DNA from 4 places in the Parabacteroides leei genome. Region 4 is predicted to be linked to each of the others. Evidence: riboswitches for the same ligand, from Rfam matches in the RefSeq annotation. Region 4 holds a riboswitch; each other region holds the start of a gene.
What was found. Region 4 has a riboswitch for cobalamin ahead of M1P97_RS15935 (TonB-dependent receptor plug domain-containing protein). Riboswitches for the same ligand answer to the same signal wherever they lie in the genome.

Region 1: it holds a riboswitch for cobalamin, as region 4 does, so the genes downstream of both, M1P97_RS06125 (ABC transporter substrate-binding protein) here and M1P97_RS15935 (TonB-dependent receptor plug domain-containing protein) in region 4, are expected to answer to the same signal.
Region 2: it holds a riboswitch for cobalamin, as region 4 does, so the genes downstream of both, M1P97_RS06075 (sirohydrochlorin cobaltochelatase) here and M1P97_RS15935 (TonB-dependent receptor plug domain-containing protein) in region 4, are expected to answer to the same signal.
Region 3: it holds a riboswitch for cobalamin, as region 4 does, so the genes downstream of both, M1P97_RS17355 (porin family protein) here and M1P97_RS15935 (TonB-dependent receptor plug domain-containing protein) in region 4, are expected to answer to the same signal.

What each region holds. Positions count from the first base shown of each region.
Region 1 covers NZ_JAMBQG010000003.1:108,803-112,236, forward strand. The annotation lists gene M1P97_RS06120 (iron ABC transporter permease) at 1-813, opposite strand, end outside; gene M1P97_RS06125 (ABC transporter substrate-binding protein) at 823-1,983, opposite strand; cobalamin riboswitch at 2,033-2,236, opposite strand; gene M1P97_RS06130 (HsmA family protein) at 2,295-2,699, shown strand; gene M1P97_RS06135 (precorrin-2 C(20)-methyltransferase) at 2,772-3,434, shown strand, end outside.
Region 2 covers NZ_JAMBQG010000003.1:93,398-96,831, forward strand. The annotation lists gene aspT (aspartate-alanine antiporter) at 1-1,617, opposite strand, end outside; cobalamin riboswitch at 1,760-1,954, shown strand; gene M1P97_RS06075 (sirohydrochlorin cobaltochelatase) at 2,077-2,991, shown strand; gene M1P97_RS06080 (TonB-dependent receptor) at 3,082-3,434, shown strand, end outside.
Region 3 covers NZ_JAMBQG010000012.1:188,227-191,660, reverse strand. The annotation lists gene M1P97_RS17365 (ATPase) at 1-580, shown strand, start outside; gene murQ (N-acetylmuramic acid 6-phosphate etherase) at 595-1,416, shown strand; cobalamin riboswitch at 1,458-1,656, shown strand; gene M1P97_RS17355 (porin family protein) at 1,924-2,517, shown strand; gene priA (replication restart helicase PriA) at 2,589-3,434, shown strand, end outside.
Region 4 covers NZ_JAMBQG010000011.1:80,573-84,006, forward strand. The annotation lists gene M1P97_RS15935 (TonB-dependent receptor plug domain-containing protein) at 1-1,704, opposite strand, end outside; cobalamin riboswitch at 1,738-1,937, opposite strand; gene M1P97_RS15940 (hypothetical protein) at 1,928-2,080, shown strand; gene M1P97_RS15945 (threonine/serine exporter family protein) at 2,222-3,434, shown strand, end outside.

The DNA of each region.
Region 1 (3,434 bases), on a different contig from region 4:
AAGCCCCAGGAAAACGATCGGACCACAGTAAGCGGTCACGATAGCTGTCAATACACCGGCAGAGGTGATAACGAGCAGGCGTGCCCGTTTAATATTCAGTCCCAGGTTGCGGGCATACCCATCGCCGAGAAGCATCAGGTTCAATGTCTTTATCAATAGGAACGAAAGAGGGATCAGGATAGCCATAATCGCCACGAAAAGCATCATCTGATTACCGGAGACACGTGAGAAACTTCCCAGTCCCCAGATTACATAAGCACGGATATCTTCTTCCACACTAAAGAATTTCAACACACCGATCACCGCATTTGCTACATAGCCGATCATCACCCCGATAATCAATAGCGTCACATTCCCTTTAACCTTCTGCGAGACATAAACGATCAGTGCCATAACAGACAAGGAACCGACTATGGCCGCAATAGATAAAGCAATCTCCCCCATAAAGCCCAGTTTACTCAACGCCACGCCTCCCAGGCTTCCGCTCAGCAAGACAACGAAGGCAACTCCCATACTTGCACCGGAACTGATACCCAACACAGAAGGTCCCGCCAAAGGGTTACGGAATACGGTTTGCATCTGAAGCCCGCTGAGAGCTAACCCGGCTCCCGCAACTAATGCCGTCAAAGCTTGCGGAAAGCGTGATTTCCAGATAATATTCTGCCAGGTGACCGGTTCGTCGCCATTGCCGCAGATGATATTCCAAACCGAATGGAAGGGAATCGAAACAGATCCCAACACCAGATTCAGAAACAGCAACACGACGATTGAATCAAGGATCAAAAGCATCAGGATAGTGTTAGAATACTTCATCGTCCCCATTTATTTAAGTAAATCATAATAGACAGGCGTGTGATCCGGCAATAAATTCGGGTGGAAGATATGCAATAAATCGCCCAATACAACTTCCGGCTCGGTCGGCATGCTTTCATAAAAAGGTTTCTCCCGCATATTACAATAGATCACTCCCTTTTCCTTGAAAGCACGGAAGTCTGCATAACGGGGATCCTGATCTTTCAGTGATTTATAAGTATATGTTCCCGGATAGCTGTTTACGATACGCCAGTAATCGGCTTCATCGGCCTGGTTATAGACCGTCTCGAAGTCGAGCGTCACACCGCCGGAGCGATCGTCGTCTTTCAAAAAATAATCAGCGCCGGCATCTTTGAAAAGCTGTGCAAGGAAGCTCTTTCCTCCTACTGCATACCAGTTACCACCATGTATTTCGCCACTGAATACAATAGGACGTCTCTGCACTTTACCTTCGGCAGTCAGCTCTTTCAATTCGTTGTAGCGGTTCTCTATAATGGAGAATTTCTCATTGGCTTCCTGCTCTATCCCGAGTAACAGACCGACAAACTTAATCCATTCAGCCTGTCCCAGCGGTGTCATTTCTTTATATCCCAGATGAGGAATCAGAGGGATACCGATATCTTTCATCGTCTCGTATCCGCCACGCTTAAAGGGAGAGATCAGGATCAGGTCCGGATTAATACTCATAATCACCTCATTATCGAAATTACCTTCGATCCCGATCTTCGCCGTCTTTCCTTCCTTCAGCTGATCATTGATAGTCTTATTAAACAGATGGCGCGTACTCGTGATACCGACCACCTTATCCTCCGCTCCCAACTTTATGAAATTGGAGAGCTGCAGGGAAGTCATACAAATGGCACTGCGCACAGGCGTTTCGATCACTGTATAATCGGCAGGAATACCTTCCGGCTTCATCCCACGGGGAACCAACGCAAACAGGAAGTGCGTGCTTTCTTCATTCTGCGGGTCATGTATATCCATCAGAACATAACCGTCGGCATAGGTCAACTGAAAACCTTCGGCATATTCAGGTGTGATCTGAACCATCCTATCCGCCGTAATCGTTTGTTGCGACGATGCATTCTCTTTCTCCTGCTGATTTCCTTTCGATACGCACGATGCAGCCATTAACGCTAACAGGCAGCCACCGAGTAAATAGTTATTCATATTTCTATTTGTTTTTATCCGACACAAACTGTCCAAACCCACGAGGACAATCGTTATGCAAAAAATGGCAGGTCTTCTGACTTACTTCCATCCCGAATGCCTTCCCGATCGCAAAGACCAGTGGCAAAAGGTATTATCAGGATGTTTATAAAGCTTCACAGCAGCGTGGACTGTCCGGGATTTACACCCGGTTCCCTTTTAATCTGTCTCCGTGAACAGGAGTTTTACAGAACCGATTTCGAGCGCAAAAGTAATAAGAAAAACTGAACCTTTCGCATACGGAACTGTTATTTACAGAAAATGACAGCATTATGGTACTCAATCAGGTAGACACTCATTTCTTAATTGCAGCTATTTGCGTAATATCATCGGCATTAGTATTTTATACAATCGGTGTATGGGGCGAACGCATCCAAAAGAAGCTGAAAGCCTGGCATGTAGCTTTCTTTATCGCCGGACTATTCGCCGATGCTATCGGTACCGGCCTGATGGAACAGATTGCGCAAATGACCGGAATACAAGATAATCTCCACACCATCACCGGAATAATAGCGATCTGCCTGATGTTTGTCCATGCGTTATGGGCTTTATGGACCTATCTTAAAGGGTCCCTCAAAGCGAAAGCTCATTTCAACCGTTTCAGTATAGTTGTCTGGTGTATCTGGTTAATCCCTTATTTCATAGGGGGCTATCTGGGAATGTCGCTTCACCCCTGATATTGTTCAGCAGTTTATTTGGAGACTTCCGTTATTTTAAGCACTTTTGCCCTCTGAATAAAACAAGAGCAAATGACACATCCTATCAGCTTCGTTTCATTAGGTCCCGGTGAACCGGAACTTATCACTGTAAAAGGGTTTAAACAACTTCAGCAGGCAGATATAATCTATTGTCCGGCTACCCGGAATAAGCAGGGAGATTCTCTTTCACGTGCGGCTGATATCGTGCGTGCTTTGGAGATAAACGAAGTTGCCATACGATGCTTTATGCTTCCTATGAATAAAGATCGTACAGAGGCCTGGAAAGCCTACGATAGTTTATACAATGAAGCTGTGGCAAACCATGCAATAGGTAAACGGATTGTCATCGTTGCCGAAGGGGATGCCGGTTTCTATTCATCCATACAATACATATACGACAAACTTACAGAGACAGGGATCGCCGTACAACGTATTGCCGGGATTCCGGCTTTCATTGCCGCCGGAGCTTTGGCTGGTTTGCATATCGTCAAACAGGAAGAGCAGATCGTTGTCATTCCCGGCACACCTTCTACCGAAGAGTTGAGTGAAAAGATCAACGCCGGATATGTAATCGTCATTATGAAACTGTCACAATGTGTGAATGCTGTACACGACTGTATCCGGAAGCATCCGCAGACACAGTTCCATTACTTTGAGAATGTAGGAACAGAAAAAGAATATTATACTTCTGATAAGAAGATTATAGCGAATAAA
Region 2 (3,434 bases), on a different contig from region 4:
CGGTGTCTGGCTCTCCACCGCATCTTCCACGGCACCGAGGGCGGCGGTTGTCGTTCGTGCACCGGAAGTACAACCCAATGTGATAGCCGGGTGGAACTTAAAGAGGTAACGTCCCATCAGGACACCTGCTATCAGCGGGATGGCCGTTGCCAGTGCACCGATCACAAACAGGCTCACGCCTACTTCCTTAAAGCCGGTCACAAAACTCGGCCCGGCCGTAATGCCGACAACTGCGATAAACATATTCAGCCCGACATTATTCAATACCCAGAGTGATGGTTCCGGGATACGGCCGAAAGTAGGATGTTTGGAACGAAGCCACCCGAACACCAGTCCGGCAATCAGTGCTCCACCGCTTGTACTCAAGCTGACCGGAATATCTCCGAAATGCAATGCCAGCGAACCGATCACGCCACCGATAAAGATACCCAATCCGACAAAGACCATATCCGTCTGGTTCGTCGGACGATCTGCATAGCCCAATGTGGCAGCCGCTTCATTCACCTCCATCTTGGTGCCGACTAACTCGAGCATATCACCCGGATCGATCTTAGTCGCTGCCAATACCGGTATACTGATACCTGCACGTTTGATACTTTTGATACTGACACCATGCATCACCTTTTCCTTACGGAGCCGGGCTACGGTCATCCCAACGAATTTCTTGCGTGATATCAGGACCGGCAATGTCTCTGCCGGGAAATCCAGTAATTCGATATCGTTCACCTCGTCTCCGATCCAGTCTTCTTCCCCGATCACAAACTCACGACGACCGCTCAATACGACCTCGTTTCCTTTCATAAGCATCAGATCAGGCTTCACCTCATATACAATACCGTTGATACGGACACGTTCGACGAACAAACGCCGTCCCTGCCCTTCCAGATAATCTTCCAGTTCCTGCACCGTCTTGCCAGCTCCGAACCAATCGTTATTTATCTTATAGGCACGAAAAGTAATCGGACGGGCAGCAGGCATAAAACCGGGTTGTTCGCTCTCGTCGTCAGTTCCCATCTTCGACTCTAATTCTTTACAGGCTTTCTTTACGGAAGCCAGTCCTCCGAGGAAACGGGGAGCGACATCACTCATGATCCAAGCAGAGCCGGCCGTACCGAAAATATAAGAAACGGCATAAGCCACAGGCATCACGTTTATCATCGAAGCCTTGTCGGCGGCGCTCAGTCCTCCCTGGTTGATCGTATCTTCTGCTACGCCCAATACAGCAGAGATCGTCTGCGAACCGGCCAATAGCCCGGCAGCTTCACCTGCATTGTATCCCATCAACTTTGCCAATAGGAAAGGGACAAACAGACAGAACAGACACATCAGTACGGCAAAAAGGACCTGAGGAAGTCCCTCTTTCTTCAGTCCGCGAAAGAACTGCGGGCCTACACTGTAGCCCACGGCAAAAAGAAATAAAAGAAAAAATACCGACTTGATAGGTGCTCCGATATCAATATGTAACTGTCCGATTATTACTCCGACCAGCAAGACACTGGTGACGGTTCCCAACGAAAATTTTCCTATCTTGAACTTACCGATCCAGAAGCCGAAAGCCAGCGTCAGGAAAATGGCCAGTTCCGGATAGTGTTTGAGTAAATCTGCAAACCACTCCATATATAAACTGTTTGGCGTTAATACTAAATAGACATTTTATGTCCGGTTTTTACTTGTGGTAATGAAACAGAAGCCGTAAGGCAGTTGTTCCGACAGAATCAATTAAGATAGTATAAAATCCCTCTTATTTTAAATAAATTTCTATCTTTGTCACCGCTTTGGTGATACGGTAACTTCCGGTTATCGTATAAAAGGGAATCCGGTGAAAATCCGGAACAGTGCCCGCTACTGTAAAGCCCATTCCGAAGGAAAGCATTCTTACACCACTGTCCGGCATAAGGACGGGAAGGTCGCTTTCCGGGCAAGTCAGGAAACCTGCCAAGGTTTTTTATATCGTATCTTCCCGGGGTCAGGAGGATGATAAGAACATACGGACAATCTCTTTTCATAAAAAAATGTTTACCGGCTACCGGTATTAGGGCTTGTCGTATTCGTAGGCTATCTTTTAATTTACATTATATGAAACATTTACTATTACTTATTGCTTGTATGCTCGCACCTATGTGCTGGGCACACGATGGCGAGAACTTCGAGGCATCCGACATGCTGGCCTCCATGCAACCGGGTGACAAAGCCGCCTTATTAATGGTACATTTCGGTACCACGTATGACAACACCCGTGCGCTTACTATCGACGCGATCAACCTGAAAGCAAAGGAAGCCTTTAAAGGCATGGAAGTACGCGAAGCTTACACCTCCCGCATTGTCGCACGTCGCCTGAAAGCACGCGGTATCGAAAAACTGAATCCTATGGAAGCACTGGAAAAACTGAAAGCCGACGGATATACCCATATCCTTATCCAGTCAACCAACATTATCGAAGGAGTGGAAATGGAATCGCTTCGCAAAGACATTGCACCCTTGGAAAAGGATTTCAAAGACATACGTATCGGCAACCCGTTGCTTTATACGCCTCACGATTTTGAGGATGTAATAATAGCCATCACAAAGAACGGGGCGAAAGAAGGGGCAACCGTCCTTGTAGGACATGGCACATACACACCTGCGACAGCTCAGTATGCGATGATGGATTATATGTTGCATTCGAAGGGTTACAACGATTATTATGTGACAACAGTTGAAGGTTATCCTTCTTTCGATGATATGGTTGCCAAACTTGAAGCAGGCAAAACAAAGAAAGTACTATTAATGCCTTTCATGTTCGTTGCCGGCGACCATGCGAACAACGATATCGCAGTCGACATGAAAGAGGAACTGGAAGGGAAAGGTTACCAGGTTTCCGTATTTATGCAGGGATTAGGACAAAATCCGGAAATCCAGAATATATTTATCGATCATGCCAAGTTTGCCGCCAAACACAAGATGATAAATATTATGGATAAGAAAAAAAAGTACGCTGCAGCAAAAGATTAAAAGACTATACCCTACATCCTTTCGAAAGAAGCATATATTTCTTTCGAAAGGATCTTACACGCCCAATTACATTTATTATTCAATATTCATATGAAGAAAATATTAATATTACTACCGTTATCAGCCCTGTGTATACACGCAATACAGGCACAAGAAAAGAAAGAGTACACAAATTTTTCCGATACTACATTCAGCATCCAGGAAGTAGTTGTACAAACAGCCAAAAGAAATATCCCGCAGGTTACAAAGCTAAATGTTCCTATGAAATATTTACCGATATCCGTAAACCGAGTATCCGGTAGTAGCCTGGAACTTCGTGGTATCCGCGATATACAGGAAGCAGTACGTTTTATGCCTGGTGTACGTATGCAAACCAGTTACGGATCATTCCAACAGTTATCGGTACGTGGTTTCGACCATTCGGTAATGATGATTGACGGCGT
Region 3 (3,434 bases), on a different contig from region 4:
GTCTGTTCCTGTTGAGGTAGGGAGTGATCTCTTGGCTGCTGCCCGTGCTTTATGTGGCGATGAGCCGGGGATAGCTTGTATTCTGGGAACCGGTTCGAATTCCTGTTATTACGATGGCAAAGAGATTATAAAGAATGTTTCTCCCCTGGGATTTATTCTGGGAGATGAAGGAAGCGGTGCCGTATTGGGTAAACTATTGATCGGGGATGTATTGAAAGACCTGCTGCCTCCGGCTCTGAAAGAGCAGTTTCTTACACAATATGGCTTGACTCCGGCATCGATTATGGACAAGGTTTACCGGCAACCTTTCCCCAACCGTTTTCTGGCCGGCCTTTCCCCTTTTATACGGGAGCATTTGGATGAACCTGCCATTTGGGAACTGGTCACCCGTAGCTTTCTGGCATTTTTTACCCGGAACGTGAAGCAGTATGATTGTTTTGAATTACCTGTCCACCTGGTCGGTTCAGTTGCATGGTATTATCAGGAAATACTGAAAGATATTGCTTTCGATCTGGGTCTCCGTCTCGGAACGGTTGCGCAAAGTCCGATGGAGGGATTGATTGCGTATCATGGTAAGTAAACTTATATTTAATTATGTCATTTACTAAAATAACAGAACAAGATTCATTATATAATGACCTGGAACATAAATCTGTCCGGGAGTTGTTGGAAGATATAAACACAGAAGACCGGAAGGTCGCATTGGCAGTGCAAAAAACAATCCCCCAGATAGAGAAACTGGTAGATCAGATCGTTCCCCGGATGAAACAGGGAGGGCGTATCTTTTATCTGGGGGCCGGAACAAGCGGTCGGTTGGGAGTGCTCGATGCTTCTGAAATACCTCCAACTTTCGGAATGCCCCCCACTTTGGTGATCGGTCTGATTGCCGGTGGCGATACGGCTCTTCGCAATCCGGTAGAGAATGCGGAAGATGATATGGAGCGTGGTTGGGAGGAATTGCAGGAGCATCAGGTCACAACCAAAGATACGGTGATCGGTATTGCTGCATCCGGTACGACCCCTTATGTGATTGGAGCTTTGCGTAAAGCCCGTGAGCAGGGGATACTGACGGCCTCTATCTCCAGTAATCCGGATTCCCCCATGGCCGCTCAGGCCGATGTGGCGATCGAAATGATTGTCGGTCCGGAATTTGTAACCGGCAGTTCCCGTATGAAGTCCGGTACGGGGCAAAAGATGATTCTGAATATGATTTCAACATCTGTGATGATCCGGTTGGGCCGTGTAAAAGGCAACCGGATGGTAAATATGCAATTGACCAATCAGAAACTGGTCGACCGGGGGACGCGGATGGTGGCAGAGGAACTGGGGCTGAGTTATGGCCAATCGCAGCGGCTCCTTCTGATGTATGGCTCGGTAAAGGCTGCCGTTGATGAATATCGGAAACATAATAATTAATATTTTTCATCAACCGATGGAGAACGAAACGAAAATATCTCTATATTTGCGACGTGCATTGTTCCGGACCTGTATCCGCAGGAAAGGATTAAAAGGGAATCGGGTGTAAATCCCGGACAGTCCCGCTGCTGTAAGCTTCATTATAGATTGGGCAATACCATAAGCCACTGTTCTTTTTTGAATGGGAAGGCGCTCAAACCGGAAGTAAGTCAGAAGACCTGCAAGGCATATTATTTCGACGGCTTCGAGGAAAGGCCGGAAGAGAACAGGAGGTCGGTTAACGTCTCCACTATTCTTACTCCCGTTTCCCGTATAGCTGTCTGAACGTTTTTGTTTTTAATTATTTTGCCATAATAATTAGGAAAAGAGGCATGGATCGGTTTATGGGATGAGCTCCGTAACCGGTGCATGCTTTCCTTTTTATGAATGAACAGGATGATAGGAATACTTGTTTATTATAGGAAAAGTGCGTTTATTTGTAAACATAATTAATTAACAACAGGCAATATGAAGAAGGTTACAGGTTTAGTTTTGGTTATTTTGATGATGTTTATAGCCCTACCGGCTAAGTCCCAACTGAAGTTTGGATTAAAAGGGGGAGTAAACATATCGTCCGTTCATCTGAATTCCGATATACTGAAGGCGGATAATGTGACAGGGTTCCAGATCGGTCCGATGATCGAGACAACACTCCCACTGGTCGGAATCGGACTGGATGCGGCGATCCTTTATTCTCAGAAAGGATTGGAGTTGAAAGCGAAAGGCTCTGAAAATACCAGTATAAAAACGGATTATCTCGATGTACCGGTCAATTTGAAATGGAAATTCGGTATTCCCCTTGTTAAAGCTTATCTGTCGGCCGGACCCTATATCGGTTTCCGTGTCGGAGGAGATAAAATCTGGAATGTTTTAGGCGAACAGATGAAAGCAAAGAATTTCAGTGCAGGACTTAACTTCGGTGTAGGGGCTGAATTGATAAGCCATTTACAGGTAGGGATAAATTACGGATTGGGATTGACTGACAATTACAGTGCCGACAAACTCGATTTGGGAGGTGCTAAAAACCGTGGATGGTCTATCACAGCCGCAGTTCTGTTTTGATGACAGATAGAAAAGATATGCAGGGCCGGACTTTAACAGTCCGGCCTTTTTTGTTACTTTTGACCTCGTAAATGAAATACGCAGATGTCATATTGCCTCTTCCGTTAGAGAATAGCTATACCTATAGTATTCCTTCCGATCTGGAGACAGCCGTCATTCCCGGTTGCCGGGTGATCGTCCATTTCGGTAAGAAGCGCTATTATACGGCGATTGTAATGGATGTGCATGAACGCAGGCCTGATACGGATTTTGAAACGAAAGAAATTTATGCCTTGTTGGATGCGACTCCCGTATTGCGCCGTCCGCAACTCCGTTTCTGGAAATGGATCTCATCCTACTATATGTGTAAGCTGGGGGATGTTTATAAAGCCGCCTTGCCTTCCGGCTTGAAGCTGGAAAGTGAAACGGCCGTCACCTATAATCCCGACTTTGAGGCAGATGGTCCTTTGAGGCCGAATGAACAGTCGGTACTGGATGCTTTTACCGGTGTCCTGAAACTGACCGTGTCGGAACTGGAGAAAAAGACAGGGCTTCGTAATGTGGTTCCCGTAGTTGCTTCCCTGATGGCCCGTGGAGCGGTAGTAGTGAGTGAGGAAATGAAACGGGGATTTGTCCCGAAGATGCAAACCTTCATTCGCTTATCGGAAGAATATGCCACGGAAGAACAGTTACAGGCTGTATTTGCCGATTTTAAGCGGGCGAAGAAACAGGAGCTTATGTTAGTTTGCTATCTGGATCTGAGTCATGCCTTGAATCCGGCGTTGGTTCAGGAAGTATCAAAGAAGGAGCTACTGGAACGTAGTGGTTGCTCTTCCACGATTCTGGACGGACTCTTGAAACGTGGTGTCCTGGTAAGTTATGAAAAAGAAGTGGGGCGTTTACAGGTTCCGGTCTGCCGTCTGCAACCCCTTAGTCCG
Region 4 (3,434 bases):
AGGTATTTGATCCCGATAATTTTTCTCAGTCTCGTCTGTTATATCTATCGCATGTTGCCAGGAATAAGAAGCTTGTCCGGATAAAGAAATATTTTTCCATAAAGGAACCTCTGCCGACAAGTTGACATCAATTCCCCCAATTGAAACTTCTCCCATATTCATCATTTTCCAGATGAACATAGTCGGTATGGCAACGATCTTATCACTCACACGATTATAATAACCATCCACAGAAGCATTCAGATAATTAATAAAAGGCAACGAACCACTCCAGGTCATTCCCAGGTTATATTGAGTTGCACGCTCCGGTTTCAAATTGGTATTTCCCATCCGCAGATAATACAGATCATTAAAAGTCGGAACACGGAATATATCTTTATAAGAAGCTCGTAAACGGAAATTATATTCAGGCATAACCCTCCATGATAAACTGACTGCCGGTGATAATCGTTTACGGTCAGACGGTTTGTCGCCTCTTTCTACTTTCTCGGTTATATAAGTTCCCAATAAACTGGCTGTGGCAGTCAATCTTGTATCTTTATATTGGGCGGCCAAAGCCGTTAAAGAAGTATATCTTTTTGGAAAAGGACATTCCGGAATGGTATTATCCAATGTATTGATGAAATAATCTTCAGCCAAAGAAAACGAAAGATAATCTGTCAGTGAATATAAACCGGATACGGAAAGATAATATTCCTTTTGTGTATACCGGTCATCCTGTCTTCCCGACTCATACTTATTATCAACATCCAAATGGCGCATCCATGAGTAATTATATTTGGCCTGTGCCTGCAAAGCGAACTTTTCAGTTATACGATTCTCATAACGAGCTTGTGCAAAGGCATTCCTATCCCACAAGCGTTCACCTGAATAATCATTGTAGAGAATTACAGACCCGGGCAGTCCTCTGTGGGAATCAAAATAATATCCTTTCATCGACAGCGTACCGGCTTTTCCCAGATCACCTGCAAAATTCAGTTCCGTACGCCAGGATTCGATATCACTATTATTTCTTTTCTTCTTTTCTACCAAGTCACCGTTCACCAAAGTAAACGGATAATTACCATCAGCCCGCAAATAATCGCCATGCCAGGAGGTATACCATTTTTTACCTAACTTCTGCTCATAACGTAAATAAGGATTCACGAGACCGAATGAGCCCACTTTCAATTGAGCTTTCAAATGGAAAGGAGAAGATGTAAAGTCCGGAGAACTAGTCTTCACACTCAACGCCCCCGCCGATGCATACATCCGGGCCGTCTGGAAAATATCGTCGGTCTGTCCGATCGAAAGTGAAACCATTTCTACATTATCCAGTGAGAAGCGGCTGATATCGACCTGTCCGCTCTGGGCATCCGTTATCGTTACGCCATCATAGCTGACAGCCGTATGTTGCGCACCCAGGCTGCGCACCGATACTGTCTTCAATCCCCCTATCCCACCATAATCCTTTACGGTAGCACCGGAGAAACGTTTTACCGCTTCCGACAAGTCCTGTATCCCCAACCGTTCGATACCGGCACGATCCATCACCTGCAAAGGAGCCGCTTCGCGGGTAGTGGACGGACGCGCCTTCTCCACCACCTCCACCCCCTTCAGTTGATGATAAGCCGTTGTATCTATCTGCTGTGCATTTACCGGCACAGACGCATACAGCCATGCGCCAAACAGGCATAGAGTTCTTATTATGTATAAATTTCGCATATATTACAGGTCTATCAATACCTTACCCGAGGCATTGCATATCGAATGATGGCAGGTTTTCTGACTCGTTCTCCCATGATCGGCCGCCTTCCCAACTTTTCAGTCAGTGGCAACAAGATTTGCCGGGGTTATAGAACTTACAGCTACGGGTACAGTTCCGGACTTGCACCGGATTCCCTTTTACTAACGGTCAGCGACAGCCAAACCGTTACACCATAATTCGATGGCAAAAATACGAAATATATCGGAATATGAAGATAGAACAGGCAAACTTTATATCATTCGTATCGATGCGAACCTGCTGTTTACCTCTTCCCGGGGAGAATATGCCTTTTTACATTTTGATTATATAATCACCCTTTCCCTGTCCGTTTAATACGTTAAAAAATATTACCCGTAATATTAATTCTAAATAGTCGCTATATTAATTCGATTTACATGCGATAGTAATAGCATTTTGATAATCGGAAAAAAGCTGTACCTTCGCGCCCGAATTGGACCCGAATTAAACAAAAAGATGACAGACAAGGAAGTATTGTTATTACGACGCAAACTAGATCTCTTGCTTCGTACCGGTAAATTATTGATGGAAAGTGCTGCCGACACGAACCGTATTGAACGGAACATGAAACGAGTAGCTGCATTTATGGGTATTCCGGAAGAGAAATTACATCTCGATATCCGGTGGACGATGATCATGGTAAATGTCAGTGACGAAAGAAACTCATTCTCCAAATTCCAGAAATGTGAGAAACACGGTATTAACATGACCGCAATCTCACAGATCAGCGATCTTTCATGGCGCGCTATCGAGGAAGATTACTCACTGGACGAATACGAAAATGAATTGGAGAAAATTGCGGCAAAACCGCGTAACTATATTCCTTATGTAGTGGCCATCGGCGCCGGATTTGCCTGCGGAGGATTCTGTAAACTGTTTGGATGCGACTGGATCGCTTTCCTGTTTGCTTCCATTTGCGCATTCATCGGTTTCAGGGTACGTGCCCGTTGCGTCGAAGCCGGCCTGAATGTCTATATGAGCATAGCCCTCGCCGCTTTCGTATCCACCTGCCTGGCCTATGTTTCCTCTTTCTCGGGACTATCCGATACGCCCTATCATCCGTTGCTGGCATGTGCCTTGTTCATCGTACCGGGAGTGCCGCTGATCAACTTTGTGGACGATATGCTCGACAACCATTTGCTGGTAGGGATCACCCGTGCGGCGAATACGGCCATGATGGTAGGCGCCATGACTTTCGGTATCGCGTTTGCCATGCGTGTACTTGTGATGGGGGACATCACGATCGACCATAAATTCAGTGAACTAAGTATGGTTCCTCACGACCCGTATTATGTATATGCAATTGCTGCGGCTATTGCTGCGATGGGATTTTCGATGATCTTTAATATACAACGCCGCTTATTATGGGTGGTAGCAATCGGAGGGATCATTGCCGTATGTACACGCAACTTTGTGAATTTCGAATTGGGTTACGGTCCTGTGATCGGTTCGTTTATGGGAAGCTTCGTAGTGAGCCTCCTCGCAGTGAAAGCGGTGCATTGGTTCCATGTACCCAACCACGTACTGACAATACCCTCCGTCATCCCGATGATCCCCGGGGTCTTGATGTACCGGTCATTATTGGCATTCATCGACCTGCACGGAGTAGTCGGTGAAGTGACGAATGCATTCTTCAACGGCATCAATTCAGCCCTTATCATCCTCTGTA